DNA from 3 places in the Neobacillus sp. B4I6 genome. Region 3 is predicted to be linked to each of the others. Evidence: riboswitches for the same ligand, from Rfam matches in the RefSeq annotation. Region 3 holds a riboswitch; each other region holds the start of a gene.
What was found. Region 3 has a riboswitch for cyclic di-GMP ahead of QF028_RS01140 (efflux RND transporter periplasmic adaptor subunit). Riboswitches for the same ligand answer to the same signal wherever they lie in the genome.
Positions count from the first base shown of each region.

Region 1: it holds a riboswitch for cyclic di-GMP, as region 3 does, so the genes downstream of both, QF028_RS21970 (anti-repressor SinI family protein) here and QF028_RS01140 (efflux RND transporter periplasmic adaptor subunit) in region 3, are expected to answer to the same signal.
Region 2: it holds a riboswitch for cyclic di-GMP, as region 3 does, so the genes downstream of both, QF028_RS19865 (CpaF family protein) here and QF028_RS01140 (efflux RND transporter periplasmic adaptor subunit) in region 3, are expected to answer to the same signal.

Region 1 covers NZ_JBNPWB010000002.1:3,976,576-3,987,562, reverse strand. The annotation lists gene QF028_RS22010 (LuxR C-terminal-related transcriptional regulator) at 1-779, opposite strand, end outside; gene QF028_RS22005 (DUF6230 family protein) at 981-1,556, shown strand; gene QF028_RS22000 (DUF6114 domain-containing protein) at 1,574-1,960, shown strand; gene QF028_RS21995 (hypothetical protein) at 1,974-3,167, shown strand; gene QF028_RS21990 (aminopeptidase) at 3,207-4,439, opposite strand; gene QF028_RS21985 (DNA topoisomerase III) at 4,843-6,933, opposite strand; gene hutH (histidine ammonia-lyase) at 7,295-8,821, shown strand; gene QF028_RS21975 (hypothetical protein) at 8,855-9,067, opposite strand; cyclic di-GMP riboswitch class I at 9,684-9,773, shown strand; gene QF028_RS21970 (anti-repressor SinI family protein) at 9,804-9,935, shown strand; gene QF028_RS21965 (helix-turn-helix domain-containing protein) at 10,045-10,371, opposite strand; gene map (type I methionyl aminopeptidase) at 10,649-10,987, shown strand, end outside.
Region 2 covers NZ_JBNPWB010000002.1:3,580,202-3,591,188, forward strand. The annotation lists gene QF028_RS19830 (ThiF family adenylyltransferase) at 1-550, opposite strand, end outside; gene QF028_RS19835 (aldehyde ferredoxin oxidoreductase family protein) at 793-2,625, shown strand; gene QF028_RS19840 (hypothetical protein) at 2,709-2,981, opposite strand; gene QF028_RS19845 (ubiquitin-like small modifier protein 1) at 2,983-3,255, opposite strand; gene QF028_RS19850 (YisL family protein) at 3,385-3,744, opposite strand; gene QF028_RS19855 (fumarylacetoacetate hydrolase family protein) at 3,885-4,793, opposite strand; gene QF028_RS19860 (hypothetical protein) at 4,924-5,118, opposite strand; gene QF028_RS19865 (CpaF family protein) at 5,115-6,407, opposite strand; cyclic di-GMP riboswitch class I at 6,552-6,638, opposite strand; gene QF028_RS19870 (spore germination protein) at 6,900-7,121, shown strand; gene QF028_RS19875 (spore germination protein GerPB) at 7,140-7,361, shown strand; gene gerPC (spore germination protein GerPC) at 7,420-8,034, shown strand; gene QF028_RS19885 (spore gernimation protein GerPD) at 8,031-8,207, shown strand; gene QF028_RS19890 (spore germination protein GerPE) at 8,213-8,623, shown strand; gene QF028_RS19895 (spore germination protein) at 8,680-8,898, shown strand; gene addA (helicase-exonuclease AddAB subunit AddA) at 8,946-10,987, opposite strand, start outside.
Region 3 covers NZ_JBNPWB010000001.1:215,596-226,582, forward strand. The annotation lists gene QF028_RS01140 (efflux RND transporter periplasmic adaptor subunit) at 281-1,561, opposite strand; cyclic di-GMP riboswitch class I at 1,665-1,754, opposite strand; gene QF028_RS01145 (hypothetical protein) at 1,902-2,054, shown strand; gene QF028_RS01150 (DUF3231 family protein) at 2,354-2,500, opposite strand; gene QF028_RS01155 (hypothetical protein) at 2,680-2,892, opposite strand; gene QF028_RS01160 (transposase) at 2,900-3,202, opposite strand; gene QF028_RS01165 (ParA family protein) at 4,487-5,287, shown strand; gene QF028_RS01170 (hypothetical protein) at 5,253-5,945, shown strand; gene QF028_RS01175 (ParA family protein) at 6,359-6,505, shown strand; gene QF028_RS01180 (hypothetical protein) at 6,498-6,686, shown strand; partial or broken gene QF028_RS01185 (DUF1259 domain-containing protein) at 9,462-9,629, opposite strand; gene yhfH (protein YhfH) at 10,461-10,595, shown strand.

The DNA of each region.
Region 1 (10,987 bases), on a different contig from region 3:
TTACTTTCAAGATGATGTAGTTTTAGCTGACGTAAATACATCCCCCTAATAAATTCGATTTCATGATTGCTGATAGGATAGTCTTTATGTAGCAGACCTATTATCAGGGTGTCATTCAAACAAGGAATTTGGACAATGGAAGCCTCGTCGCTGCTTGTTCCTAATAGTCTGGCAATCGCTGTAGATAAGTGGTCGATTTGACTTGCCTTTAAACCTTTGGACATTTCAATTAAAGGGTTATCTACTTGATTTAGTTCAGAACAGACAACACTATCCACCTGATAATCATCCTGTCCCTTATTAACGACAGCTATCCAATTGATTGGAATGACGTTAGTAGCGATAATAGTTTTTATCCATTTCTCATTCCGATCTTCTATATCTTGTGTTAACAACGTCTGGTCAAGTATTTTCGAAAAAAGGGATTGGACTGCCTGATGATCGAGAAATGTTGAAGATTTATTTTCAGATAACAGCTTTTGAAATATATTTTCAATCGTTGTTAACAAGAATATTGACTCATTTTCATCATATTTGGAGGAGAAACGATTTTTCCATTCAGCAAGCAGGGAAAGAATGAAGGAGTCTACACTAGGGATTTTATCGTTAAGTACTTGTTGGGAGGCAATCTGGATTAGACAATCAAATTCATCCACTAAACTGTCCTTTCGGTATTTTAATGTGGATAGAACTTCCTTCCATTCTTTCATAAATGGTTCATTAAGCCCAATAAGAATGGATAGTCCTTTTTGAATAAGCTGTTCCACTTTGTGCTCCATGTTGGTTCCACCTCCACCAATAACCGTTTTAATATTCTTCGGTATAATTTTTTTCGATATGTCCGTAGTAGTAATCCGTACCCGACATTTGACGGGGTACAAGATTTTATACGATATATTTCGTGATTGTGGCGGTGAAATAACCGTAGTAAGCTATTAAAAAGAATATTATTAAAAAATTCAGAAAGTAGGTGAGCGATTATGGAAAATTCAATTCAGCATGTTGAGGGGATGACAAGTAAAAGGGTTTTCTGGTCAGCATTAGGGTCGGGAATTCTGGTATTAGCGCTGCTATTAGTCTCATTTGGGATTTCGGGAGTAGCATATGCTGTCCCAATTGCTGGTGTAGGCGACTTTTATGTAGAGTTTGATAAATTGGAAGGGAATGGCTACACCTTTTTTCCAAAAATGGGTGAAACAAGCAGTGAAGATTCGGCTCCACAAGGCACAAATTTAATAGAAAATTTGACAATTGATAAGTTGCAATTATACAAGGATTTCAAGGTGGGCGGACATTGGATCCGAGTCAAGATTACCGCCTCCAAACCTGTACAGATTACCGGACTGCAACACGATGCAGGTCTTATTGAAGCCGATGCAAAATTCCAAAACTTAGCGCTAAAAGAAAATCATAGCGATGATTGGCAAAAACAATTCCAACAAACCTCCTCGAAAATTACCTTAGAGCATGCAAAGCTTAAAACACACTATCTGTTTCAGAAAACGATTAATATGAACGGGATGAGGCTGACAGTTGAAAAGATTAATAAGAAATAAGGAATGGAGGAAAGTAGATGGGATTTACTAAATGGCGAAAAAGCCGGCCGCTGTGGGGTGCTTTGATTACCATAATCAGCGGACTCATGATTTCATGGGTGCCTTTAAACCTATATTTAAGTACATTCCTTCCAGGGTCGATAGCTATCATAGGCTTACTTTTTGGCGGACTACTTATATTGATTGGAATTGTGGCCATATTCTTTCCAAATGCTTCTAAAATTCTAGGAATCTTTACTATTTTTCTATCAATACTTTCTGTTATTGGAGCATTAGGAGGGTTTCTTTTTGGCACGATCTTTGGCATCTTCGGGGGAGCATCGCTGATGGCCTGGAGTCTGGCACCAGTCAAAGTAAAAGTAACACCTCCAACTGAGATGGAAAAAACGGCCCAGACTTTCTAAAGGAGATCAAAAAATGTGGTGGAAAAGGAAGATGATCTTGTTAAGCTTATGTCTCCCGTTGATGTTATTAACAATTTTCGCTAATGGTGGAGCAGTTAAGGCGGAAGAACAAACTACAGATGGTTTTGTAATTGAGGCAGACCGAGTCGTTGGTTCGGGTATGACTGCAAACATCATTAAACAAGAAACCTCTACAAATAGTGGTAAACTAATGCTTCGTTTTCATTATAAATCCGCAATAATTTATGGAATGAAATTAACCAAGCAGGTAAATTCCCCAAAGGGTCCTGTAAGTATTAGTTTAAAAGCAAATGGACCTGTTAGTGTAAGGAATATGACTGTTGATACATCGGCTTTTGTCTTTAAAGGGGCTTGTGTAAAGGCATCAGAAACTGTTCCAGAGCTTGGGATGGAGCAGGTGGTCATGGTGGCTCATTTCATGGAATCAAAGAATAGTATTATTAAGCAGTTAGTTCTTAATACGGTTTCCGGTCAATCAACTGCACCCAAGCCCGAAAGGCTGAAAATTATTCAAGATTTAAGCTCTCTTCCACTTCATCAATTGGATAAAGAGCTTGATAAAATTTCAAGTGGACATATGCCTCTCACGTGTGAAGAGGGTTCCAAAATAGTGGAGTCACCTGATGCGATTGGAAAAATCACTGAACCGGTTGAAGATGTGATGGAAGTCGTGACCAAACCATCGAAAACGATTCCAAAACCATTGGAACCGATAGTAGATCCACTCAAGCCAATAGTGAAGCCTTTAGAACCAGTAACAGAACCACTTGAGCCAGTTTTGAAACAGCTCGAGCCTCCAACGAAAAAGTTTGAGACGGTTTTGAATCCACTTAAGCCTTTAACAAAGTCGCTTGACCCAGTAGTCAGCGGAACTACGGAAAAGGTGGAACAGATTGTAAAATCCGTTTGTGAACAAATGGAGGATGCAAAGGGAGTAATTAATAAGGAACTGGCCCTGTCTCTAATTGATGAAGCCATTGAAAAGAAAATATTATTGAGTAGTGTCTGCCGAGGTGACACATCACTGACAAAAGAACTTCAAAGCTTGGAAGAGGGTTTATTAAAATCACTCGGTCTTATTGATTTAATAGGAAAAGTCGTACCTGAGGATCCAATTGAACAGTTGAATAAAATGCGTGAAAAAGTTGCAAAGGAAAAGGAGGGAGCCATTATTTTTTCACCATAGAAAAAAGAGCAGGGAGTCCTTGCTCTTTTTGTGCTTAGATTAGAAAGCCCAGTTTCCGCCTCGAAATACGGGTTCTGTTTTGCCATCAGCGGTGATTCCATCGATGTCCATCTCCGTGGAACCAATCATGAAATCAACGTGAGTGATACTTTCGTTCAGACCGTTCTCTTTCAATTCTTCGGAAGACATTTTCTTGCCGCCTTCGATACAAAAAGCATAGGCACTGCCGATCGCTAAATGGTTTGAGGCATTTTCATCAAACAGTGTATTGAAGAACAGGACATTTGATTGGGAAATGGGTGAGTTATATGGTACAAGTGCAACCTCCCCAAGATAATGTGAGCCTTCGTCTGTATCGACAAGACGCTTAAGGATCTCTTCGCCTTCTTCGGCCTTTACCCCAACAATTTTTCCATTTTCGAACGTAATCGAAAAGCGGTCAATAATATTTCCACCATAGCTTAAAGGCTTTGTGCTAGCAACTGTTCCATTAACACCTGTTTTATAAGGAACAGTGAACACTTCTTCTGTCGGCATGTTTGCCATAAACTCGAAGCCTTTCTCATTTACACTGCCTGCGCCCACCCAGATGTGTTTTTCAGGAAGTTCAATTGTTAAATCTGTACCAGGAGCTGTGTAATGGAGCTTTTGGTATCTTTTTTCATTTAAATAATGAACTTTTTCATGAAGTGTTTCATCATGTTTTTTCCAAGCTTCTACTGGATTTTCAACGTCTGCACGCACGGCTTTGAAAATCGCATCCCAAAGTTTGCTTACTTGGTTTTCAGCAGGCTCATCCGGGAAAACTTTAGCTGCCCATGCCGGCGCGGCAGCTGCAATAACAGTCCAACTCACCTTATCTGATTGTGCTGCCTTCCGGTAATTCGCCAGTGCTTTTCCAGCAGCTTTATTGAAGTTGGCAATCCGTTCTGGATTCACGCCTTTTAGCAAATCAGGGCTAGTGGAAATAACCGACATAAAGGCAGCGCCTTGATCTGCTAGATCTTCCATTTCTTTGGCACGCCAAACAGGGTACTCAAGGAATGCCTCATCGGGAGCTAAGTCATATTTTGTTCTCGTAACGGTATCGTCGTTCCAGTTAACGATGACATTTTGTGCACCAGTTTCGTATGCCTTTTTAACAATCAGACGAACAAATTCAGCCGCATCTAAGGTGGCGTTTACGACTAAGGTTTGACCTTTCTGAACATTTACGCCTACTTTAACGGCTAGTTCAGCGTATTTTTCAAGGTTTTTTTGAAATTCACTCATATGTACGTCTCCTTTTCTTCTGAATCTTCCTTTATTGTAGCGTTTCCAATTGGAAAAAGAAACTGAAAGCCATTTAGCAAAAGGATACCTGATAAAACAAAAAAACAGTAAAGATTTTTATCTTTACTGCAACTTGCTGCCGTATACTTTTATATTTAAATAAACACCTGCGGAAAATAGGACTAAAAATGTAATAATTCCTGACAATGAAGTTGGAGCCATGAACTGGGATAATTCCATTGTTTCCACCGCCCTTATAATATTAACTTTTGTAAGTTAATTATAATACAAATTAGGCAAATGTGAACATTTTGTACAATTTTCTATGATTTATTGACATGCGATAGCATTTTCGAGGATCTCGTACCTTCCGCTCCAATCACTTATCGGACAACTCATTTTGTTAGTCTTGATTTTTTAAGGCTTGTTTCAGTAAATCACCTAAGCTTGTTCCAAAATCCTCTTTTTGCGTATATTTCTGGACAAGTTTTTGTGCTTCTTTCTTATTGACTGCTTTTTTCTTGTCTTCTGCTTTTTCAACGACATTGCATCGGCGGCATTGGAAGTAGGCGCCTGCTTTCCCGTCATGAATCTCCATTTTTTTATGGCACTGTGGACAGCGGCGATTGGAAAGCTTCGGATCCTTTCTTTTCCGGTAAGAACACTCAGGACTTGAGCAAACAAGAATTTTCCCATCCTTTGTATTTCTTTCCTTTAAGAATTCGTTACATTCTGGACATCTCGAGCCGGTTAAATTGTGAGCCCGGTACGTTTTGTCGCTCGTTTTAATTTCAGAAACCAGCTGCTCTGTTTGACGGCGAATTTTTTGTAAAAAGGCTTTTGGGTCTGCCTTTCCTTTTGAGATTCGTTCCAGTTCCTGCTCCCATTTGGCTGTCAATTCTGGTGATTTTAATTCATCATTGACAAGGTCGATTAGTTGTTTGCCTTTTTTCGTTGGATGGAAGCGCCCATTTTGCCGTTCAACAACTTCTGTTTCCACAAGTCTTTCAATAATTTCTGCTCTGGTTGCTGGGGTTCCTAAACCGAATTTCTCCATTTGAGCTAAAACATCCGCTTCAGAATAGCGCTGCGGTGGTTCGGTCCATTTTTGGTTGATGGAGCTATTTTTAACCGTAAAGGACTGACCTTGGGCTAATTTTTGCAGGCCAGTTACAGCATGTTCAGTATCTTCTTTTCCTAAGACTTTCTTAAAGCCCAAATCGATTACATTTGTTTCTTTTGCTGTAAATGTCTCACCTTCTACCTTGAAGGTAGCCTGAATGGTTTCATATTCATAAGCAGGTAAAAACAAGGCTAAGAACCGTCTAGCAATGATATCGTATAGTTTTCTTTCATCTGAATCGAGTTCACTAAGATTCAGCCGTTGTTCCGTAGGAATAATGGCATGGTGATCCGTTACCTTTTCATTGTTAAAAACGCGTTTGGCAAGCACAATACCCCTATTTGCAAGAAGAGGGCGGACTTCATCTCTATATCCAGAAGCCATTCCTTGCAGGCGGTCTGTCATTGTGTTCATCATATCTGTTGTTAAATAGCGTGAATCGGTTCTTGGATAAGTAACTAATTTGTATTGCTCGTAAAGACGCTGTAAGACGGTCGAAGTCTTTTTTGCAGAAAAACCAAATCGCTTATTGGCATCACGCTGTAGCTCTGTTAAATCATAGGGTAGAGGCTGCGGCTCTGATTTTTTCTTTCGCTCAATTTTTTCAAGCACAGCTTTTTTCCCATTGATTTTCGATTGGATCGCTTCCGCTTTTACTTTATCGAAAATGCGCTTTTCATTGTCTCGTTCCCAATCAGTTGAAAGCGGGCCGATTTCTGCCCGAATTGTCCAATATTCCTTTGGTACAAAGGATTGAATCTGCTGCTCACGCTCAAGAACAAGTGCAAGCGTAGGGGTTTGAACCCGACCTGCAGATAGAGGATCCTTGTATTTGGTGGTCAATGCTCTTGTCACATTTAGACCAATTAACCAATCAGCCTCTGCTCGGCAAACTGCTGAATGGTAGAGGTCCTCAAACTGTTTGCCTGGTTTTAATTGTTTGAACCCATCCTTTATAGCCTTATCTGTTTGTGAAGAAATCCATAATCTTTTTAAAGGTTTGTTAAAGTGGAGCTTTTCAAGAATCCAGCGGGCAACCAGTTCGCCTTCACGACCTGCATCCGTTGCAATGATACATTCGTTAATATCTTTCCGTTTGGCTAACGCTTCAATGGCACGGAATTGATGGTTCGTTTGCTTCATGACCATCAAGCCCATTTTTTGTGGAATGATCGGTAAATCTTCCAAATTCCATGTTTTATATTTCGTGTCATAATGCTCGGGCATTTTTAATTCGATTAAGTGTCCAAGGGCCCATGTGACAATATATTGATTGCCTTCCATATAGCTTTTATGTTTTTGATTGCAGCCAAGGACACGAGCAAGTTCACGAGCCACACTTGGCTTTTCTGCAAGTACGAGAGATTTCATAGTAACTCCTTTCGGGTAAATCCATTTTGACCTTTTTATAGTATAACGGAACTTTCCTTTATTTTAAATCGTTGTAGCTCATACGCCGCTAAACCGGCGCTTCCGCTTTTCATTATTATCGTACTAGAGTGTTATCGTACTAAAGTGTTATCGTGCTAAAATTCAGAAAATTAAATTGACAAATAAGTTTTTCATCACATACAATAATTATCAATAAGATAGTTAAGGAATGGAATGATCCCATGAGGCATCTAATAATATTCAATCAATTAATCATAAAAGAGGCTGGACTCCAAATCAAATAGATTCGGAATCCAGCCTCTTTCTTTATTATACTACAGTGGTAGAGGAGAGAGACAATATGATCACACTTACAGGTGGAAGCTTAACGTTAGAGCAGATGAAAGATGTATTATATGGCAAGCAAAAGGTTAATGCTTCAGACAAGAGTATGGAAGCTGTTAAGAAGAGCCGTGAAGCAGTAGAAAGAATTGTTTCAGAATCAAAGGTAGTTTATGGAATTACGACTGGATTTGGAAAATTCAGCGATGTACTTATCGATAAGAATCATGTTCAAGACCTGCAGCTTAATTTAATTCGTTCCCATGCGTGCGGGGTAGGTGATCCTTTTCCGGAAATTGTTTCTAAAGCCATGGTCCTTCTTCGGGCTAACGCACTACTAAAGGGCTTTTCTGGAGTTAGACCGATTGTCATTGAAAAGTTATTAGAGTTAGTGAATAAAGATATCATTCCTGTCATCCCACAGCAAGGTTCCCTTGGTGCGAGCGGTGATTTAGCCCCGCTTTCTCACCTTGCCTTAGTTCTAATTGGGGAAGGAGAGGTATTTTACAAAGGTAAGCAAATCGATGCTTTTGATGCGCTCCAGTTAGAAGGGATTTTACCCGTAACATTGGAAGCAAAAGAAGGTCTAGCTCTAATTAATGGTACTCAAGCGATGACAGCAATGGGTGTTATTGGTTACTTGGAGGCAGAACAGTTAGCACATGAAAGTGAGCTGATTGCTGCAATGACAATGGAAGGGTTAAACGGAATTATCGATGCATTCGCAGAAGAAGTTCATGTCGCAAGGGGATACAAACAGCAGATTGACACAGCAGCGAGAATTCGTCGTTATTTAAGCGATAGTTTATTGACAACACAGCAGGGCGAGTTACGGGTTCAAGATGCTTATTCTCTCCGCTGCATTCCACAAGTCCACGGGGCATCTTGGCAGGCCTTGGATTATGTGAAAGAAAAATTAGAGATCGAAATGAATGCAGCAACGGATAATCCATTAATTTTTGATGATGGAGAAAAGGTGATTTCTGGGGGGAACTTCCACGGGCAGCCCATAGCTTTTGCGATGGATTTTATGAAGATTGCCGTAGCGGAACTAGCAAATATCTCGGAAAGACGAATTGAAAGATTAGTCAATCCACAGCTTAATGATTTACCGGCTTTCCTAAGTCCTGAACCTGGTTTGCAATCGGGTGCAATGATTATGCAATATGCGGCAGCAGCGCTTGTTTCAGAAAATAAAACACTCGCACATCCTGCCAGTGTCGACTCGATTCCCTCTTCCGCAAATCAAGAGGATCATGTAAGTATGGGAACAATTGCTTCTAGGCATGCTTATCAAATTATCCAGAACGCACGCAGAGTTATCGCAATTGAACTAATTTGTGCCATGCAGGCGGTTGAAATTCGCGGGATCGAAAAAATGGCATCTCATACCAGGGTTTTTTATGACAAGGGCCGCGAACAGGTAGCTTCGATTAAACAAGACAGGGTGTTTTCCAAGGATATCGAAAGAGCAGCTAATTGGCTTAAAACAATTGAATTTTCACATTTTATTAGAAATTTAAGTATGGAAAAAGGCCAATTCTAGGGATATAAAAAGGCGTGAAGTGCTCACGCCTTTTTACTCTGTCTGATCGGGCAGCAAACGAGCTGTGTCACCGCGATATTCTTCCTCATCTTCCACTCGATTTTTAAATGCTTCCCTTACCACTAGGAATTCTTCGTCTCCAACAGCTTCTTTCGTATGTTTTTCCGTTAAACTGTCTTTTGGAAAATTACCTGGGTGGTTTTTCTTTTTATGTTCAAAATGTTCTCCACGTGCCAAATTCAACACTCCTTTCGTCATCAAAAGTAGCATTCCCTGATTGGAGTGAAAATAATTATTATTAAAAAAGAAAAAGCTGTCTGAAAGTGGAATCTAATAAATAGATTCACTCTTCACCAGCTTTATCTTTCGGGGGATCTGGTTTACACATGCGGTCTAATACATACCCAGCAAACACAATAAACGCAATCGGAATGGAAAAGTTTAATACATGAATAAGGGTCATCGCAATGCTTCACCACCATTATTTTAAAAATTAACAATATTAAGTTTATTATTTCGTTGTTTAATTATATGCTAATTGTCACAGTTTAGACAAATTTTAAAGTCATATGAATTGTAAAATTATTCTAGTTTCCACAAGGAAATAAAGAAATGGCAAGGAATTTCGTCTAAAGCTCTAGACCTTAGTTATGGAACATCAAAGGAGTTAAGCTGTAATTGGTATATTTTTGTAGATATTTGGCATAATTTGTTAGAAAAAAATGTGCAAAAATTAAAATAATGCGACAAATTACAACACCCTACTAAAATAGCACTAGATATAATATCAATGAGGATTAAGTAAATCGACCTATCACATAAGAACGATAAGCTAATACAGTCATACTTAAGTTGTATTAGTATCAGAAAAAGGCAAACCTGTTGAAAAGCAGGGACGCAAAGCCGAGGATCTAAGGCAAGTATGACTTGTTATGATGGCCGGGCTACCTGGAATACACAATGTATTTTAGGAGTGAGAAAAATGGTTATTACAAAAAGTGAAGTAGAAGTAATCGATCAAGAATGGATGGACCTCATATTAGAAGCAAAAGACTTGGGATTATCCATAAAAGCAGTTCGTGACTTCCTTAGCCAACAAGAGGTTATGAGTTAATCACGGAACGACAGTGTACATAAATAAAAAAAGCATTCTACAAATGGGAGTATTTGTAGAATGCTTTTCTTTTTTCAAATTGAAACAGACGTTTTTAAAAAGCAGGTTATTATTTATCGTTTTGATTAATTCGCCACTTGTTAAATTCAAGAAAATCACGAAATTGTTCTTTGGAAACACCAGAATTCATTGCATCTTTGACAAGATTCATCCAATCAATGTCTAATTCCGCTTTATTGACTTCTTCATGTATTAAATGATCAACAGGAATATTTAAGACAACTGCAATTTTTTCAAGAAACTTTATAGAAGGATTCTCTTGTTTGTTATTTTCAAGGTTGCTTAAATAAGATTTTGCCACGCCTGCTTGAGCAGCAAGTTCGGAAAGTGACATTTTCTTTTCTAAGCGAAATTTTTTTACGCGATCACCGATCATAATTCTCACACACCTAATTTTTATTCACTTACATTAATTCTATCAAAAAGAATAGAAAAGCACCATATGAAGAACAAAGGAATATGACAATAAAATGAACTTTGAGAAAAGTTTCACCATATAAAGTATTTTTGAAAAAATCACAGGATAGGGTTAATATTAATAGTGTTGCCAATAGTGGTCAATTGTAATTCACTAAAAGGTATTGCTTTTAGACGAATAACAATTTTGAATATTTTACATAAAAATAAACAAAAAGGAAGGGGACCCTCCTAAAATGATTGTCCTTAAATCACAACGTGAAATTGATGCAATGAAAAAGGCAGGAGAAATACTTGCAGCTTGTCATAAAGAAATCAGAAAATTAATCAAACCAGGTATAACCACTTGGGAAATCGATGTATTTGTTGAAGAATTTCTTAAGAAAAATGGAGCAACACCAGAACAAAAGGGTTATAAGGGTTATGAATATGCAACCTGTGCAAGTATAAATGACGAAATATGCCATGGCTTCCCAAGGAAGGAACCTTTAAAAGATGGGGATATTGTGACAGTGGATATGGTTGTCAATTACAATGGTGCTTTGGCTGATTCCGCCTGGTCTTATGCAGTAGGA
Region 2 (10,987 bases), on a different contig from region 3:
AGGTTTCCCCCGTCCCAGTTGGGACATGTGGAAAGAGACAGCGGTAGCAGGGGGTAATTCCGGGTTTTATCGAGGCAAACATGCCTCTTGAACTAACAGCAGCACCATGAACCCAAGGAATTCCGTACTTTACGGCCACATCATTGATTAAAAAACGTGTCATAAAATTATCAGTGCCATCAACGATACAATTAAAATCCGTTAATAATTCTTCCGCATTATCTAGGTTTAAATCAGCGATTACTGCATCGACTGTAACAGTAGAATTAATTCGATTTAATCTTTTTTTTGCAGCAATTACCTTTGGGAGCTGTAATCTTGCATCCTCTTCATCAAAAAGTGTCTGCCGCTGCAAATTTGATAGTTCAACCAAATCCCTATCAATTAACCTTATATAGCCAACCCCTGAACGAACCAGATGATTTGCGATTACCGTGCCAAGTGCACCAACTCCGACAATTGCCACTTTGCTATTTTGCAATTTTATTTGTCCTGACTCCCCAATCTGTTGAAAAAGAATCTGTCTTGAATAGCGTTCTAAATCACTCATGATCCACCTCTTTCCTAAGTTAAACTGTAATCATGAACCGCAAAAGAAAAGTTATATTACTATTATCTTACCAAATTATTTTTGATTGTCTTTGATAAATAATTTAATTTTAAAAATAATGAATAAGAGATATAATAAATATTGGGTTTTAGTATAATTTGGGAGGAATCTCTTATAACAATATCTAATATTATAAGAGATTAGTATATATTTTTTTAATATGGAAAAGAGGGGGAAAAACTTTGAATCTAGGCGGTTTTAAAAACAAAGAAGTATTAGTCGACTTAACAAATGGTGTGGTTGATTACAGAGGAATCAACCACGATGATGCAGTTAAGTACATAGGTGGTCGTGGCCTAGGGGTTAAGTATGTTTTAGATAATGGCCCTGAAGTCGAGCCATTATCTGCAGAAAACATCATTTGTATTATGACAGGCCCTGTCACAGGCTCACGTTCTTCGATGAGCGGACGTCTTTGTGTTGTTACTAAATCTCCGCTGACTGGCACTGTAACGGATTCACACATCGGCGGGTGGACTGCAGCGCGTCTCAAATGGGCAGGCGTGGATAATATTATTTTTTCAGGAAAAAGTGACAAGCCTGTATACCTATTTATTGAAGATGGTAAAGCAGAGCTTTGTGACGCTTCAAACCTTTGGGGAACTAGCACACGAGCCTTTATTCAAGCAATGAAAGACGAACACGGTGAAGAGGACCTAAGTGTTATGACGATTGGTCAAGCAGGTGAAAACACCGTCCGCTTTGCTGCATTTATTAATGAACATGACCGTGCTGCAGGCCGTGGTGGTACAGCTGCTGTTGCGGGCTATAAAAAATTAAAAGCAATTGTTATCAAAGCCGCTCAAAAAGGCAATATGCCACAACCAAAATTAGATACCGATTACAAAGATGCCAATAAAAAAGCTGTAAAGGCGATCCTTGATGGCGGCTTAACGGCTCCTAATAAAGGCGGATTATCCGTATATGGAACAAATGTATTAACCAACTTGATCAATGAAGTGGGAGCGCTTCCAACAAAGAACTCCCAATTAACACACTGGGATGAAGCAGAGAAACACAGTGGTGAATATTACAACACTAATTTACGTGTTGCTAACAAGACCTGTCATGCCTGCCCGGTTGGTTGTAAAATTGAAGTAGAAGTAAAAGATGGGAAGTATAAAACACGAGTAGAGAGCATTGAATTCGAATCCGCTTGGTCGCTTGGCTCCAACTGTTTATTAAGTGATGCAGAAGCGATTTCATTTATGATCGACCGCTGTAATGAATATGGGCTTGATACAATTGAACTTGGACATTGTTTCTCCGTTACAATGGAAGCTTTTGAAAAAGGAATTATTACCGAGGAACTAATCTGGGGCGACGCCGATTCAATGATTGAATTAACAAAAAAAATCGCCTTCCGTGAAGGATTTGGCGGCGTACTTGCTGAAGGGCCTGCACGTGCAACTGCACTTTGGGGTGCACCTGAATTATCAATGTCTGTTAAAGGCCAATCCATCCCTGCCTATGATCCTCGCGGCATTCAAGGTATTGGACTTGGTTACGCTACAAGTAACCGCGGTGCATGTCACCTTCGTGGGTACACTGTAGCCAGTGAAATTGCTGGTATTCCTGAACCAACTGACCGCTTAAAGCCAGAAGGAAAAGGCGAATTACTAAAAGTATTCCAAGATATGCTAGCATTCTCAGATTCTATGAATATTTGTAAGTTCTCATCCTTTTCAGAAAACGCAGAGCATTATGCGGAGCAATACAGTGCAATGACTGGAGTTCAACTAACAGCTGAGGATGTTATGAAGGCTGGGGAAAGAATCTATAATCTTGAACGTTATTACAACAATCTTGCAGGCTTTAATAAACGTGAAGATGACTTCCTTCCAAAACGTTTTACAGAAGAACCGGCGTCTGGAAACAGTGCGGGCCATGTAAGCCGGATGGATATCATGTTAGAAGAATATTATCAAGTTCGCGGCTGGAAAGACGGACTCGTAACAGATGAAAAGCTTCGTGAATTAGGAATTATCGATCCTGAAGTAAAACAACCTGTCTAAGACATTACTTAAGAAAGCTTCTGCACAAATGCAGAAGCTTTTTTTAATACGTAGGTTTTTGACATCGCTAACGCTATTCTTAATCAGCCGCCAATTCTTGTTGTTTTATAGCGGTAATTTTTGATTAACACATCTAAAGCATGATCGTCCTTTGCACAAAATCGCACTTGGACGGTATTCACCTTAAAACTTGAAGTAAAAGAAATTTCCTCTTCCGAAAGTATTTGTCCCTTCCAGTTATCCGCCTCATAGACGTAAGGAAACCTATCTGTTCTCTGTAAAGCACCAAGTTCTTTAAAATACATGCCAAGATGTTCAATACTAATACCACGAAACTCTAATTCTCTGATAACCATATCAGCCACCTGCAACAGGCGGAAAAAGAGCAAATTGATCCTTTTCTTCTACTTTTGTCTGAAGGTCATCAAGGTGGATGATATTTCTTCCGTTTACATAGACATGAACAAATGGAAGCAGTTCCTTTTCAGTTGTAAAGATTTCATCTTTTAATAGTGGAAACATTTCTATCATTTTATCAAGTACATCTATTACCCGTTCACCATCAGGCTGAACGTCTACTGTTACCCCACCGCATATTTGCCGGAGATTAGCAAACACTTTTACGAGCATATGAATCCTCTCCTTTCTACTTATTTCAATATTAAGACCAAACTAAGCAGTTGTCACTTTGTTTATTATTTTTGCAAATATAAAAAGGCTGACGAAGTGTTCGACAGCCTTTACTAGATAACGCTAAGATTATGGGTGTAAAAATGACATTGGTAATTTTGCAAAGCCTAGGTATAATACAAGCACCCATGCAATGATAAACTGAATCCAGAATACAGAAGTTCTTCTGTTATTAGCCACACGTCCAAGGATCATTTCAAATAATCCGATTATCCATAGACCTACAACCGCTTTTAAAATATACCACACGTCAATTCTGTAAACCGAAAACAGAAGTCCTACACCTGTTGCTATTATAACTAAGTATAATACTCGTAAGATCATTTGTAGAATTTTAAATCCTTTTGCTTTTCCACTTTTATGTAAGGAAATTGCAACGAAAAATAAAATTAAAGCTAAAACCCATGCAGTGATATGACCGTGAATCAATACAGTACCTCCTAATGAATGAAATTCATTTATTTCGACCTTATCATACCATAAAACATTAATAAAAACGAAAAAAGTAAGTCAATCTAGTAACAAACATGGATATGTTACCCTACTATTTTGAGGTGTTTAAAGAGTGCCTATTGCTTAATGGTATTTTTCAGTGTTCCAATCTTTTCAATGGTGACTTCCATCTGATCGCCAGGGGATAGAAATTTAGGAGGCTTAAACCCTTTTCCTACTCCAGCAGGTGTGCCGGTCGCTATAATATCTCCTGGTTCAAGTGTCATTCCGGCTGAAAGAACGGAGATAACCTCCTCAATTGGAAAAATAAAATTCTTTGTATTTGAATTCTGTCTTACTTCCCCATTTACTCTTGTTTCTATATGTAAATGGTTTGGATTTCCAATTACACTTTTATGGACAATCCATGGTCCCATTGGACAGGTAGTATCTAAGCTTTTACCAATGAAAAATTGCTTGTGTCTTGATTGTAAGTCTCGTGCGGTCACATCATTCAGAATGGTATAACCAAAAATGTAGTCGAGGGCCTCCTCTTTTTTTATCGCCCTTCCCTTTTTACCGATGACGACAGCTAGCTCCCCTTCATAATCAAGTTGATTTGTTACATCTTGATGGTTTAGGACTGTTTCATTCGGTCCAATAACCGTTGTAGGGGCTTTCGTAAAGACCATTGCATGTTCCGGGATATCTGCTTCACTTCCCATTTCAATCGCATGTTCTGCATAATTTTTTCCCACACAGAAAATATTCTTGTTTGGTCTTGGTATAGGAGCTAGCAAGGTGACTTCATCCAAGGAGACATATAAAGATGCAGCATGCCCACCACTAATTACCCAATCGTGCAAAACTTGGACTTGTTCGATAAAACTTTCTCCTAAATCGATACATTCCTGCATTGAAGAAGGAAAACTTCTCTTCCCTGTCCTTGCTTCTTCAGCAGAATTTAATAAAAGTACTTTTGATTCATCTTGGTCTACTAAACCAACAAATGTTTCTTGATTACGTTCTACTGTTACAAATTTCATGTTTTCACCTCAATTTTTAGTAATCACACCTTACCATATTAAAAGAAACAGATGAACCGAACAAATAAAAAGAATTATAAAAAGCTGAACCCTAATTAAATGGAATCAGCCTTAACTATTTTTAAAAGTATCAATAAATTGGATGATTGCTGGTCCTAATTTTTTGCTTCCTTTTCCCCGGGCATTCTCTTTTTACATCGTTCATTGATAAGTAATGCTGCACTCGATCCTGAACCTTATTTTCTGATAAAAACAACACCTTAAAGATAGACCAGAATAATATAATCGCCGTTAATAAGAAAAAAATCAGGAGCAGTCCAATCATTGCCGCCACTCCTCATTTTCTATAAACACGGACGACGGAATTTGAATTCCAGATGCCTCTAGACGATCATAAAATTTAGGGCGGACACCGGTAGGTACAAGCCTTCCGATTATTTTCCCTTCTGAGTTAAGTCCTTCTTGTTTAAAAGAGAAGATATCTTGGAGAACGATAATTTCTCCTTCCATCCCTTGTACCTCAGTTATATTGACAATTTTTCTTGTTCCGTCCTTTAAACGTGTTTGCTGTATAATCACATCAATTGCCCCGGCAATTTGCTCACGTAGTGCTTTTATCGGCAAATCTACACCAGATATAAGAACCATTGTTTCCAACCGAGCAATCATATCTCTTGGACTGTTTGAGTGCCCTGTAGCCAATGAACCATAATGTCCCGTATTCATTGCCTGCAGCATATCAAGCGCTTCTCCTCCACGTACTTCCCCGATAATAACGCGGTCTGGTCTCATCCGTAGTGAGTTCCTGACAAGATCTCTAATGGAGATGGCTCCTATACCTTTTATATTGGGCGGACGTGACTCTAGGGATATCACATGCTCTTGTCCCAATTGAATCTCGGCTACATCCTCAATAGTTACGATTTTTTCATCATCTGGGATAAAATTTGACAAAACAGTGAGTGTGGTTGTTTTGCCAGATCCTGTTCCTCCGCTGACAAACATATTTAACCGTGCTTTCACACAAGCATCTAGAAAGATAGCCATTTCCTCTGTGACTGTTCCAAAGTTAATCAAATCTTCAATCTGGTAGGGATCCTTTGAAAATTTCCTGATTGTTATAGTTGGTCCATTTAATGCCAAGGGGGGAATGATCGCATTAACACGCGATCCATCCGGAAGCCTGGCATCTACCATTGGAGAACTTTCATCTATTCTCCGTCCCAGTGGGGCAACGATTTTGTCTATTACACTCATGACATGTTCATTGTCTCGGAATTGAACTGGCGTTAACACCAACTTCCCTTTTCGTTCACAGTAAACTTGGTTGGGTCCATTCACCATTACCTCTGAAACATCTTCATCTAAAAGGAGGGAATTAATTGGTCCGAAACCAGTTAGGTCGTTGATTAGCTCATCATCTACTTTTTTCCGATCAATTTGCCCGCGGAATTCTTCATCTTCTTTTATTATTTCGACTGTCATTCCGTCAAACTTTGGAATGATTTCCTCAATTTCTTGCTCTTTTAACTCTTGCAAAATTTTCTTATGAAGAACATTCTCTAATTCCTGATGTTTGTTAGCTTTTTTCGCCTTTTCATTTTCCTCGTCCATTAAAGGTGTCTTCAACAATTTTCACCTCCGTGAAATAGAAATAGCCCCACCTTTACCAAAGGGGGGATAGAATTCATAGAACAACCATATATACATAGAAAACCTATGCAGACATAGAATATCTATTTTGAAACACCCTGATCTTTCGGTAACTGGCTGGCTTAGTGCAAATGCACCTTAGCCCCTGTAGCTTTGCGTCACTGATTTTCATCAGCTTTGCCTTTATCGAGACTCAGTGTTTATTTTTCCGACTGATCTCTTAATCACATAATAGAACGTTTTACCCTTATCGGATATCCTACTATTTTATCATTTTGCATTGTGAATCATAGGTTAATTGAACTATTTTATATTCATACCCCTAAAAACAAATAAATAAAAGTGTAAATAAACTTAAATGACCTCGGTTTCCAATATATTTGGGCGAATCAATCACATTAGCTGTGCCCATACATAGGATGTAGAAGATACTATGAAAAAAGGGTGTTGAAAATGCCAGCGATTGTTGGAGTTGCACAGGTCATTACACTTGGCAGCAGTTCTGTTTTCCATATTGGAGATGTTTATAAAATTATGCCATTTTCCAATGCAAAAACCTTTTCCGGTGCTGGTTCCTTTAACACAGGGGAAAGCTTACGGCTCCATAATAATGTTAGTTCCACGAATACCAATGATCCTGATGTATATGATCAAGGAATTGCACTTAATGCTTAATGAATGGGTGATTTTTAAATGAATTTCTATATCCAGCAGTCCATTCAGATTAATTTTATTAAAATTGGCGGGATTACCAATTCCTCCGTCCTACAAATAGGCAGTGCGGGGATTATCAAACCTACATCTCATTTATATAATACCGGTGGATTTACACAACCCGCACCAAAAACTTCAGGCTCTTTATTAGGGACACCAGCCGTACCATTACAAGCTGCTGTAAGAGAACAAGATAGGTAAGCTCCCTATCATATAGAAATCGATAAACTTATTGGCGAAATAATTGTGAGGTGATTACATGTATCAGGATTATTCCCAATATCTTCAATGGCTACAGATGTGTATTCAAGCACAGGAGCAGCGAATTCTAACTTTAGAGAACGCTCTCCAAAAAATGAAAGAAGATATCAAACAATTAAATGAAAAAAAAGCCATCCATGTTGATAAAATTGAATATAAATTTGATCAATTGAAAGTTGAGACTCTTGAAGGAACATTAAACATAGGTCTAAACCCATCCGAATTATCAGGAATCGAGGACTTCGCAGTACAAAATCAATCCTTAACCACACCAATATCACCCAAGGATCAAATGCAAAGATCAATGAAAATCGAGGAAGCTATTTACAGATATTTAGAAACAGATTTACCTCAATTAGTTGAAAATGCCCAAAGGGAATTAACCGTTCAACCGAATGATGAATATTTATCGTTCATAAAACAAGACATCATTAAACAGCTTCCTATCAGGATTGAACAACATATAAACGCCCATTCCTCTGGCAGCCGCTCTTTTGAAAATGCCCCTTCGGACGATTTAGTTATAGAAGCATTAAAAAAGGAAATTCAAAATGGGGTATTTGTTTTTTTCAGCAATTTACCTGAAAATATGAAAGGGATGAAATCAGAATGAACTTCGAGGTTTATAACCGAGAACTCTTTGTCCAAAACATAAAAATCACTGGGGTATCAAGCTCCTCGTTAGTAATGGTGGGAGATACGGAAACGATCCAATTGGCCTCAACCTTTGATACCCCTGCAGAATCGTTAATCATAGGCCCGTTTGTTCCCCTATCACCGGAGTGACCATCATGTTGCAGAGAACCTCTTGTGTAGACACTATAAATATTAAGATTGCCTCTTTTTCCTCTACGGTACAGCTAGGGGATTCCTGTATCATTAATGGACTTTCAAGAGCAATCGCTGTCCAAAGGGAAGCTGACGTATTTTATGGAAATGAGGGGAATTTATCCTCTTATCGAGTCTTTTCCGAACCTATTCCTTTTCTACCTATCAATGAACCTTTTTCATACTCTCGTCAAAATCCAAACCCACTAATTAAGGTAAGTAAAATTGATATTATCGGGATATCTTCATCTTCCCTTTTACACGTTGGGAACAGCCGCCATGTTTCCATGGAGGCTAGAGTTAAGCATATTCGACAGTTACTTCCTATTCAAAGAAAAGAAGAAGAAGTAGTAGAAGAACAGGGACAAAGATAAAAGCATAAGTTACTTTAAGAGAAAATGCCGGGAATATACTAAAAAGGATGTTTGTCATGCCAGCGATTATTGGTCCTGTCCAAATCCTTCACGTAAGTGGAGGTATAGTGCAATTTGGAGATACCGTGTATATCTCTCCAAAGAGCACCTCAAAGACAAATGCTGGTTCAGGTGCATTTAATACTGGTGGATTTATCGTATCGAATTCCGGATTAAGTGGAACCAATGTTCTTGATACCAAGTTAATTGACCAGCCAATTGTCGGGAATAATTAAAAAATGACATGAACCATCCTAAATGGTCTATGTCATTTTTTGTTCGTTTAATCCTCAACCTTCAAAATATGAGCTCCATCAAAGAAAAACAAGTACTTTTCTGTGACCTTTCTTTTCCATATTTGTTCAATTGCTCTTGTATATAAGTTAATTTGCATCTTGTAACGGTCTTCAAGTATGGACTTTGCTTGGTCAAACCCACCTTTATACCTGTCGGAAATTTGATCCGTTTTATAATCGACCAAAATAAGACCGTTTTCTTCCTCAAAGACACAGTCAATGATCCCTTGCACAAAAACAGATTCTTCTTCATCCTTCCAAGTGGGGTACACATCACGAGCAGGCATGGAAAGGGTAAAGGGAACCTCTCTGTTGATTGCTTTTGCGTTAAAATATCTAATCCCTAAATCTGAATGAAAGAATTCAACAATTAAATTTTTATCAATGACCTCTGCTTGGTCAGAGGTTAACAATTCGTTGTTTACCATCCATGTTAACTGTTCCTGGAGAGATTCTTGACTAACTGAATTGGTTAAATCTACGTGCTGCATAACCATATGCATGGCAGATCCCCGTTCAGCTGGACTTAATTGCTTTTCCTGCATAAATTTCGGGCGTTTAACTATCGACTTTTTATAGCGATTCACATGGTTCACAAGGTCCGTCCCACTTTGTTCATCTGCCATTTCTCTTTGGCGTTTCATTTCAGAAACGGATTGCTTGGAGCGATGGGCTGCGGCACTTGGGAAGGAATATTCCCAGTCTAAGCGCGACTTAATTTCTTCAACAAATGGCGACGTGGCTGGGACATGTTCCCCTTTTTGGACCATTTCAAGAAATTGGTCTTCATTCATTCCGATTTCTAATTCCGTCTTCTTGATTTCTTCTGCACTTATTAGTGAAATTTTCCATGAAGAAGGATGACTTGTAATTTCCTCAGGAACAAGGGCATTTCCCGTACCACTAAGCCTTAGTTCATTGGCGTCCTGATGGCGAACAAGCGCTGGTCCAATCCAGTCAATATAGCTTGAAACCGCTGCCCGCTCATAATCCTTTAACAACCATTCTGTATGGGAGGAAACTTCATTCCATTGGTCGATTTTTTTTTGCGCATCTTTAAGCGTAGCCGTTAAATAAAGTTTTTCTTTCGCCCTTGTCATCGCCACATATAACACGCGCATTTCTTCCGCGAGCATCTCCATTTTCTTTTTTCGCTTAAAAGCAATTTGCGGTAAGGATGGGTAAGAAATCCTTTTTTCCGCATTTACATACTTAGAGGCAAATCCGTATTCTTTATCGAGCATATATGGTTTCCGAACATCAGCCATATTAAAAGTCCGTGCCATTCCCGCCATGAATACAACGGGAAATTCAAGTCCTTTACTACTATGGATGGTCATTATCCGAACAACGTCTTCTTGCTCACCAAGTGCCCTTGCTGCACCAAGATCGTCCCCTCTTTCAATCATTCTCTCGATAAAACGAAGAAACCTGAACAATCCACGGAACGATGTTTGTTCGTATTGTCTAGCTCTGTCATATAATGCCCGTAAATTAGCTTGGCGCTGTTTTCCCCCTGGTAAACCGCCGACAAAGTCATAAAACTGGGTATCACGGTAGAGCTGCCAAATTAACTCCGACAACGAACCCTGTCTTGCCACCCCGCGCCACTCTGTTAGAAAGTCATAAAAGCGGCGCAGCTTTTCGTAAAATTCGGCCGTATTTTTGGCTTCTTTACTCTTGCAAAAAGCGGTAACAGCCTCCCAAAAAGAGCCTCGCTTCTGATGAATGCGGATGATTGATAGTTCTTCTTCGTTCAACCCAACGATGGGTGAGCGTAAAACAGCTGCAAGCGGTATGTCTTGGAAGGGATTATCAATAACTCGTAGTAATGAAATCATAATTGCCACTTCGGTTGCATTAAAATACCCTGTTGAAAGATTAGCATAAATAGGAATCCCTTGTTGCTTAAACTCTTCGATAATTTGCGGAGCCCAAGTCATTGAACGGAGCAGGATGACTGTATCCCGATACATAAACGGCCGATTGGATTTGGTTTTTGTAGTATATACCGGTGCTCCACTTGCTA
Region 3 (10,987 bases):
CAGAGAGACTTTTTTACACACACGGCCAGATCATTTATTTGTCTTTTAATACCAGTAGTGAACAGCACTCCACATGTCCAGAGTGTATGTGCCAACACATGGGTATTGGTGAGTTACTTTGATAAATAATACTATATAAAAAAACAAGCCAGCTAATATTACACTGGCATGTCCATTATACTTGCTTTTCTTAATGTCTAATTTGAAAAATAACATTTGTGTCTACAGCAATATTTTGTTCTTTTTAATCCAATCACTACCATAATTTACCTGTGAAATACTAATCAAAAAGAGAAGTACCAAAGCGAACAATCCAGGATGGATTTTCTTCTAATTTGTCTTCTTCCTTTAACCCCGTAAGTATGGCAACCCATTTGCCTTCATTTTGACCAGTTTCTACCTTTTGTTTCTGAATCTTTCCTTTCTTTTGTACATATACATAGGTCGATTTTCCAAAGCCCATGATGCTCGTTTCAGGAACTGCTAACAACTGCTTTGACTGTACTACTACATCAAGCGTGGTATAGTAGCCAGGATATAGGCCCTTTTGTGAATCTAGACTTGCTTTAAAGGAATAGTATGGAATAGTTTCTTGTTGTGTATCTTTATCCTTATTTGCAGTTGTTTTATATGTAGGATAATCACTAACCTCCGCAATTTTCCCTTTCCATTTCTTATTTGCTACTACTTTAGAAGTTACTGTAATAGATTGGCCTGATGTAATTTTTGCTTTTTCTACTTCTGTGAGCTTTCCTTCAATTTGAAACGGATCATTAGAAGCGATTTGCATGATTGCTAGTTGCTGATTTTCTTTTGCTCGAAAACCTTGACCTACATTTTGGTTCAGGTTTGATATTACACCTGCAGTGTTGCTGATGACAGTTAATGTTTCGAGCTCAGCTTTTAGCTTTTCAGCCTGCAACGTATTTTTTTCTACTTTTAGTTCTGCTGTACGGAGCTCAGCTTTTGCTTTATTTAGTTCAGCTTGAAGTGACTGGATCGTGATAGCTTTAGTAGCTATGTTAGCTGAATCAACTGCATCAGTTGTATCAGTTGTATCAGTTGTATCAGTTGTATCAGTTGTAGTGGTTGTATCAGGTGTAGTGGTTGACACAGCTTCTCGTATATCCTGCTCTAATGAAGTGATTTGCTCTTTCATCTGAGTAACACTTGTTTCTGCTAGCTTTTTATTTACTTCTACTTGTCCAAGCTCAGCCGCGACTGTTGAGCCTTCATAAGAAAAGAGCTTTTGTCCTTTTGTAACTGTTTCCCCTTCTTTTACAAAAATCTCTTGTATAGATCCTTTTGCTGCATTTAAATAAATCGTTTCAGCATGACTTTGTACAACACGACCTGACACTGTTTTTGTTTTAGTAAAATTTTTTTCTGTTGGATTTATTAACACTAACGGCTTAGATTTACTTTTTTTAACTTCTATTACAGCTATGCTTAACATCACAGAAATGAATAAAAGAACAAGGATCCCAAGTAAAATCCATTTCTTCTGACGCGAGGTACGTACTTGTTCATTTTCTATACCAATTCTTTTTGCTGTTTCCATAACCCTACCCCCTACTGTCATCCTTCCAACTAATTGTTACTATTTGCGTGTCCATTATATATGTCCCCTTCAAATTTTATTCATAAATCGTAAGAGACCTGTATTCGGTAACTGGCGGGCATAATCATCCAACATGATTTTAGCCCCTATAGTTTTGCGTCATCATTTTTCAATGATTTTGCCTTTATCGTACAATTTATGGATTATACTAGTATTATAGATAATATTTACTGATATTAGAATTTTTTTGAACTTTGTTCCCATTATTATTTTACTATCGAGACCCTTAAACTTATAATTTTAATAAATAAATATCTGTCCTATTAGAAAGGATATATTCATGAATGATATAAAACTGATTTTATCGGAAGAAATAGGTCGACTAATTGATGAATTATACAAATGTAAAAATGAAACCTTAAAGGAAAAAATTTTAAAGGAAATTCTTCAATTAAATGACGCTATAATGCTTTCAAATGACTATGATTTTTAGAATGGAGTGTAGTACGCAATATGGGTCCTATGTGACATAAAAGAGAGATAGATTTTCATCTTTCTTCTTCTACTAAACTGCCCCGTTAGTGGAACAACGAAAAAAGGCTGCCGAAGCAACAAAACCGTTCTTGAGCTAACGCCCCCGATAGTTTAAGTGTAATATTTCACAATCTTTCTTGTGAAATAAGAAAAAGGCAACCTTCATCTTGAAGAATCGCATTCGTTACATAATAAAATAAGAAGAATTTGATTAAAAAACACTAGTGGAAAATTTATATCTCAAGTGTTTTAGGGCTTTTACTTTTTAATTATTTGCTTTCGTTCTTCCATTTGAGGCGGTTCTTCCATCCAACCATTTTTAATCATTATTTTTGCACCTTTATGGGAATATTCAAAAATGTCTTTCATAAAAATAGACATTTTTGCTGGTAAATCATTTTGCATACTAAATGCTCGCCACCGAGCTGCCTCGGACTAACGGCGCACATTCAGTCTTTAAACCTAGTGCATAGTTGAACATGAGGGTTCTCCTTCCCGGAAGTTTGCCTTCGAGCCAAATCTTCAATTTTCAATCAAAAAGTTACTACTCAATAAATTTCATCTATGACTTACTTTCAATCTACTTAAGCAACATTAAATTCACTTATTTGTTTCTCCTCAATAGAACAAGCAATAGCCCAAATAAAGCCTAGTAATTCTCTAGCAACAGCAACAACAGCTACTTTTCCACCTTTTCCTTTAGAAGAGATGCGATGATATTTCATATGAAGACGGTGTTGAGCCTTCCAAGCAATACGTTTTGCCTCTGGATCTTGATTTTCTTGACGTTTAAGCAATTCACCTTTAATGAGATGGTCGGTGACGATAAGACCAACAAACTTCTACTATGGAACGACGAATTTGAGAGTTTCCGGTTTTGGTAATCGAACCTTGCCAACGACTTGACCCACTGGAATATTCTTTCGGGACGAGACCAGCATATGACATTCGTTGTCTAGGATTTGAAAAGCGAGAGAATTGTCCAATTTCAGCTACTAAGGTAACGGCAGTTACTTCTGCAACTCCTCTTAATGTTTGAAGTGCTTGAATAACAGGAGCGTGTTCACTTTGAAGAGCGCAACTAACAACAATTGTATCTATAGATATATTGTTGAATTATGAATTGAATTCATTGATAGAAACAACGCTAAACTATTATTCAACATATATAATGACATATATATTAATCGTATTTGCTAATTTATATTTTGTTTACTCGAATCATTTCTAAATTATAGAATTGGAAATCCATTTATACATATATATTAATATATATGATAAATTAATTATTAAAAATATTACTATCTTATATTATAATATATATATCAACATATGTTTTAAAAAATATTATCCAATATTTATTTTATCTCAAATATAGGAGATCCAACTTTAAATCCTTGCATATATTGATGTAAACTTTAACAGATATAATGTTATTTTCAATGAAAATAAAGATAAATCATATCATGAAATATTTAATAACATATGTATTAACATATACTTTAAAGTTATTATTAAAATATTTATTTTATCCCGAATACAGAAGGTGTTCTTCACGATCTTTTCATTTAAAAACGATTTATAGGTATTTTATTTATTAGATTTATCTCTCAAAATAATTAGATATAGAAATGACCATATCCTCAACGAAATTAAATTTAATTTATATTTAAAACACTTTACATCATATAAATTAACATATACTTTAAATTCATTTTCAGAATATAAGTGTTTCTCCCTAAATGTGATAATGATTACCATTCTAATCATTAATGGATACATTGGAAACTATTAAAATAATCCTTTCTAAAGACTAAAATAGTGTTCTATATTAATCTTTAATGAATAAAATCAAAAAAATTACCATTGATACAATATGCATTAATATATATAATGACATATGTTTTAAATATATTAATAGAATATATTATTCTCCAACAAGGTGTTTTATTATTATGTACCTCAAATTAAATATTTATACTCGCTATCTCAAATTTTTTTAGTTAATATCTTTTGTATTCACCAATAAAGATAAAAACAATTTATACAACATAATATAAGTTAACATATATAATTATCTCTTATTAATGAACTTAATTAAAAAAATCATTTCTGACATCCAATTTACTAGGGGAAGTTCCTTAAAAGTAGAATTATTTCTTGTTAGCAAGAGAATATATTTATTTAAATATTATCGACGATAAAAATTATGGCTCATTAATAATACATATTTTAATATATATATTGACATATGTTTTGCAAACTCTATCAAATTATGTAATAACATAAAATATAATGTTGTTAATAGCATCTTTTTATATTAGTACAATCATGCTAAAATAGTTAAAGATTTAATATATAACAAAATATACATTGATAGAGGTGAAAGTGTTGACAGCAAAAATAATAACGTTTGGAATCAGTAAAGGCGGCTGCTCCAAGTCGACTAGCAGCGGCATCACTTCTTTTCTCTTAAGTAAAGATGAAAAGGTTTTGGCCATTGACATGGACGGTCAAGGAAATTTAACTAGTTTCCTAACAGGCGAATATGACATATGCAATGCGTTTGAGGAAAAGACCGTTCTTGAGGCCATATTGGAAGAAGATGCTAGGTCTTATATTATCAAAATCAAAGAAAATCTCGATCTGATTCCCTCAAACGATTTCCTTGCTACTCTGCCTAGAAAAATGTTTGAAAAACATCTCAGATTGGATGCTTTGCAGAAAGCATTAGAGCCGGTAATGGAAGATTATGATTGGATCATTATTGATACGCCTCCGGCACTCTCAGAGCAAACTGTAATGCCTCTTAGTACATATTCAGAAGCTGGAAGTTTCGCTGTAGTCATGTTTGATGGTTCTATGTTTGCTTATTATGCCATTCCAAAATTTTTGGAAATTATCGAAGGAGCCAAAGAGCGCTATAACCCTTCATTAAAAACAGCAGGTATCCTATTCTCTTTAATTGATTCAAGAGCCAAAGAAAATGAAGTTATGTTAGAAGCAATTGAGGAGGATTACCCTAATGTGAAATTCAATACGATCATAAAAAGAAAAGCTTCTACTAGACGTTTAGCAATCGAAGGTTTTGAAGGAAATGCAGAATTAAGAAACGCCCTAGAATATTACTTTCCCTTTGTAGAGGAGTTGAAAGAACGTGTCAGCCAAAAACAGCCTCAAGGATCGAATTAAAAAGCCTAATCCTACCCAAGCGTTCTTTAATTCATATGATAAAAATGAAGATGGCACTAGCAAGGTAGATACCAATGAAAACGAAAACAAAGTTATTAATGTTGATGAAAACAAAAACGTTAATAAAAATAACATTAATAAAGATGTTAATATTAAGGATAATGATAAAACATATGTTATTGATGACAATAAAAACAACAATATTGTTGTTGATAATGATGAAGACGAAAACAAAGTCATTAATGTTGATGAAAACAAGAACTATGACAATAAAAACAAAAATATTGTTATTGATAATGATGAAGACGAAAACAAAGTCATTAATGTTGATGAAAACAAGAACTTCAATAAAAACAACAATAATAAAAATGATGATATTAATGATATAAATAAAACATATGTTATAAATGACAATAAAAACAAAAACATTGTTGTTGATAATGATGAAGACGATGATTATCTCCGAGATTTAGCTTCCGGAAAGAAACCTACGAAGAGAAAAAACAAGAAGGTTTTTACCTCCTTTTATATGGATCCAGACTTAGCTATGGAAGTGGACAAAATCGCTTCCAGGGGAGAAAAAGGGGATAAATCCAAACTAATTAACATGGGAATAAGAAAATTGTTAGAAGAGTACGGTGTTATTGAAAAAAAATAACTTTCGAATCACCTTTATATTGCATTTAACCTAACTCAGGTTTAAAAAAGTGAGCCGTTTCCCGGAAACTATTTCTCTTAAGCTAAACTTTCATATTGATAGCAATAAAAAGCTAGACCTATTCACAAAAATAAATAGGTCTAGCTTTTTTTACTCTAAAAATCCATGACTCGCATTTGTAAACACTCCTTTATTCCTCCTATAAATTAAAAATAACTGGTACCATATACCATATCAATAACAACGAAAGTACTACCTTAGATTTAAAAGCATTGTGTAATCATAAAAACAACAAAACGCTAATAATAACGATAACATATGTTATTCATAACATTATGATAAGTCATTTGAGCGATGGTCTGTTTTCCAAGCCTCTTAGTACATATTCAGAAGCTGGAAGTTTCGCTATAGTCATGTTTGATGGTTCTATGTTTGCTTATTATGCCATTCCAAAATTTTTGGAAATTATCGAAGGAGCCAAAGAGCGCTATAACCCTTCATTAAAAACAGCAGGTATCCTATTCTCTTTAATTGATTCAAGAGCCAAAGAAAATGCTTGAGGAGGATTACCCTAATTTTAAATTCAATACGATCATAAAAAGAAAAGCTTCTACTAGACGTTTAGCAATCAAAGGTTTTGAAGGAAATGCAGAATTAAGAAACGCCCTAGAATATTACTTTCCCTTTGTAGAGGAGTTGAAAGAACGTGTCAGCCAAAAACAGCCTCAAAGATCGAATTAAAAAGCCTAATCCTACCCAAGCGTTCTTTAATTCATATGATAAAAATGAAGATGGCACTAGCAGGTAGATACCAATGAAAACGAATACAAAGTTTTTAATGTTGATGAAAACAAAAACGTTAATAAAAATAACATTAATAAAGATGTTGATTTTAAGGATAATGATAAAACATATGTTATTGATGACAATAAAAACAATAACATTGTTGTTGATAATTATGAAGACGAAAACAAGGTTATTAATGTTGATGAAAACAAGAACTTCAATAAAAACAACAATAATAAAAATAATATAGATAAAACATATGTTATTAATGACAATAAAAACAATAACATTGTTGTTGATAATTATGAAGACGATGATTATCTCCGAGATTTAGCTTCCGGAAAGAAACTTACGAAGAGAAAAAACAAGAAGGTTTTTACCTCCTTTTATATGGATCCAGACTTAGCTGTGGAAGTGGACAAAATCGCTTCCAGGGGAGAAAAAGGGGATAAATCCAAACTAATTAACATGGGAATAAGAAAATTGTTAGAAGAGTACGGTGTTATTGAAAAAAAATAACTTTCGAATCACCTTTATATTGCATTTAACCTAACTCAGGTTTAAAAAAGTGAGCCGTTTCCCGGAAACTATTTCTCTTAAGCGAAACTTTCACATTGATAGCAATAAAAGGCTAGACCTATTCACAAAAATAAATAGGTCTAGCTTTTTTTACTCTAAAAATCCATGACTCGCATTTATAATCACTCCTTTATTCCTCCTATAAATTAAAAATAACTATGGTACTTTTATTATTCACTTTTATTTATTGATAATAAAACAACAAAATTGTTAGAACCGCTAAAAGTACATTTCTTAGTTCTTTTTTCTCTGCTATAATTTCTAATTTTTAACTCGCTTTAACTCCAAGAATGCTAATATTCCATTTGAATTGTTGGACGACACACTATGTATTATAGATTATTCCAGTAACGGCGGGAAAAAACTCACAATATATTTGACCTAATAGCTGTGAATGATCAATCTGTAACAGAGCAGCACATTGATTAAGAAATGAAAAGCCTGGGTTTCACCATATGGAATTAGACGGAAATGAAGGAATAGGATTTTTGAAAAAAAAGAAAATCGTCAAATTATGGACGGTTTACATAGAGGGATTTCCAGATGCCTATAATAGACGAAAATTATTTTTTATCACTGGAGACAGTATCCTTTGTTTCATAAGGAATCTTTTCTTCTTGTTGTTCTTCGTTTAGGTCTTCCATAGGGATAGGATCCACATTTCTCCCACTTTCAAATTTATCAAACAAACTTTGATTGGATGTTTCATATTTTTCAGGTTGATCCATTTAATTTGTTTTAAGTGTTTTGCTACTCTCTTTATTTTCCATCCTAACACTCCTAGTTCATTTTCTAATGTTTACCCTGCTTAAAAAAAATAGGCTGATTTTTTGACAAACCACTAAAAATTATTTGTTCTGGGTAACCTAATGAGTCAATATATAAGGTTTAAATGAAGAAAAGATTGAAAATCCCAAAAGATTTCAAAAGCACCAAAATTATACATCATATACATTAACAATATAAAATAAAACAACATTTATAATAACAAAATATATATTTTGACATTAACAATAAAATATATCTCGTCGTTGACAATAATATATATGTTTATTATAACATTAATTATAAATTATAAATTTTCTTTATTATTATCAATAAGACAGTGATTGCCTTAGTATTAGTTTCCGGTAAATAATTTACAATAAAAAGTAAAAAAGTTCGAGAATAAGAATAAAAAATATCTCAAAAGGATTGTCTTTATCTTTTGCGTTTCTTTCTATAGGGGTAGTTTATTTTAATGTATACCCTTTAAACAACTGTGTCCTAAAAGTGTCGTGTCGATATAATACATAAAGTAACATACTTCGAAGCATTATAACTAAGGAATCTTCGGATGCTATAAAAATTTTAAATACGTACTTTTCAATAAAATATTTTATTAATTTGTATGTATAAAAGTTAAATAGATTGGGAAACATATAGATAAGGAAGATATAAAAAGGGGGTAAAAATATCGTTTTTAGAACATAAACCTCTACTATCTAAATTTATTCATGAAGATCGATTTAAGCTAAACCGATATCTTACTTATTTTTTACCAATGTAACAATTCTCAAGTGAAAAGTTGAAAATTATTCGGATAAAAAACAACTAAAAGAAAGAAACCTATAAAAGTAAATAAGGAAAATGTAAGCAGCTAATTTATTTCATGTGAATAAATCAGTTGCTTTTTCTTTTCTCTATTAAAGAACACCCTTAGCGTTATTACCTACTGAAGGAAATATATATATATGTATTTTAAGATATATATTGAATTATATTTTAAGTTTTATCGTAAATAATTCGTTAAATTTACTGGGCTTAGTTAGTTCTATCATATACACCCCATTTTATTTCGTTTGCCTCATTTTAAATGAATTCAGACTTATCATCGGAAGTTGATAAAATAGCTGCAAAGAGAGAAAAAGGGGAGAATTTAAACTGATTATCAAAGAAATAAGAAAATTGAGTAAGGACTTATTGAGGAAAAATAACTTCATACAGTTTCAATAAGGTATGAGTTATTAACTTAGATTATCTCTTAGTTTTAAGAAAAAGGTCAAATGAACAATAGTGTTAAAATTGTATTATATGTTAAAACATGTATTAACATATAATTTATCATATTTATATACTTATTGAACGGTTAGCTTCATTACGAACTCCGTATTAACCAGCTTGCACACCACCTGTTTTCCAACTGAAGAACTCTATTAGTGCATATTCTGTTCTAAATTTCCTTGCGAAAACTAGTGGGTCATCAACCTCCTCGATATTAACATGAATCAAATTCGGCGCATCAAACAACCATTCATAGTGAACAGATGAAACTAATATTCATGGATCGTTACAAATCGCAGCAACTAATCGATTACTATGGTTAGTCAGTTCTAAACATATAACACAACGGTCCTTGAAATTAACATTAATATATATGTTAATTTATAAGTATTTTTATATGTTAATATTGTTTTATATTTTTCTTCAAAATCTTCATTCACCCGATGTATTGAAATTTTAACCTAGGATCATTATGTTAAAAGATCGTTTCAGATAACATAGAAATTATCAATATATTAAATTAGCCAATTAGATGAAAATTGATTTACACATTCATTTTTCAAAGTTCCGATCAAAGCTACTTTTTTCTGTTGCCCATCCTTAATAATTAAATTGAATTTATTTAATAAGTCCCTCTAGAAAAAGTTTGGTAACAAATTACTCAATTATTAAGTATAACCAAAACAGTCAAGTAAAAATAAAGATGTCACGACTGATAAAAAACACATTTACATTCATATTAAAACCAATATCAAAACATATGTTATTAATGACAATAAAAATAATAATGTTGGTGTTGTTAATGGTTAAGATAATCATTATTTCTGAGATATAGCTTCTGGAAAGAAACATTGGAAGTAAAAGAAAGAAGATTTTGTCCTCATTTTCTATGGATCCAGATTTATATGTGGAAATGGAGCAAATTGATACCGGGGAGAATAAGGGGATAAACCTAAAACAATTAACATCTGAAAAAGAAAATTGTAAAATTAAGAATTAAAAAATCTTATTTTTAAAAAAGGTCTACTCATTTTTCCATTTTTCGTTTATACTGTATTATAACAAGAGAAATAAAAACTAACTGTATTAATAAAGGAGGAGATTTAAATGTTAGTTAGTCCGGTTGAATTTTTCCGCAATTTGCAAAAAAAGGAATGTCCTGAATGCAGGCAGCATATGCAAGAGCAAGCAGAAAGTTATTTGATTGAATGTGATCACTGTTTATCCAAAAAAGAAGAGTAAGTTTGTTAACTCTCCAGCATTGCTGGGGAGTTTTTAATTTCATATCAATAAATTACCGTTTAGAGAGAATTAGATAGGTATAAACCCTATGCTGCAGGCAAAACCTTAAATAAGTTTTTTCATAACTTAAAGATTTTGAAGACACAATAAATTAAATAGTGGTGCGCAGCCTTTTTCTGTTTCACAAACAAAGGAAGTTAGTGGATTAAGATTTCCTGTAAAAGAACTATAAAGGAACATAATTAACCGCGTTAAATTAAATTATTTAGAGGTTGGGATTTCAACTAATCTAAAGGGAAATTTTATAAATAAGAACAATATAAAAAACCATGTTGATAACAACAATAAAATATATGTTAATGACACTATCAATTTCTATCAACAGGTTTATT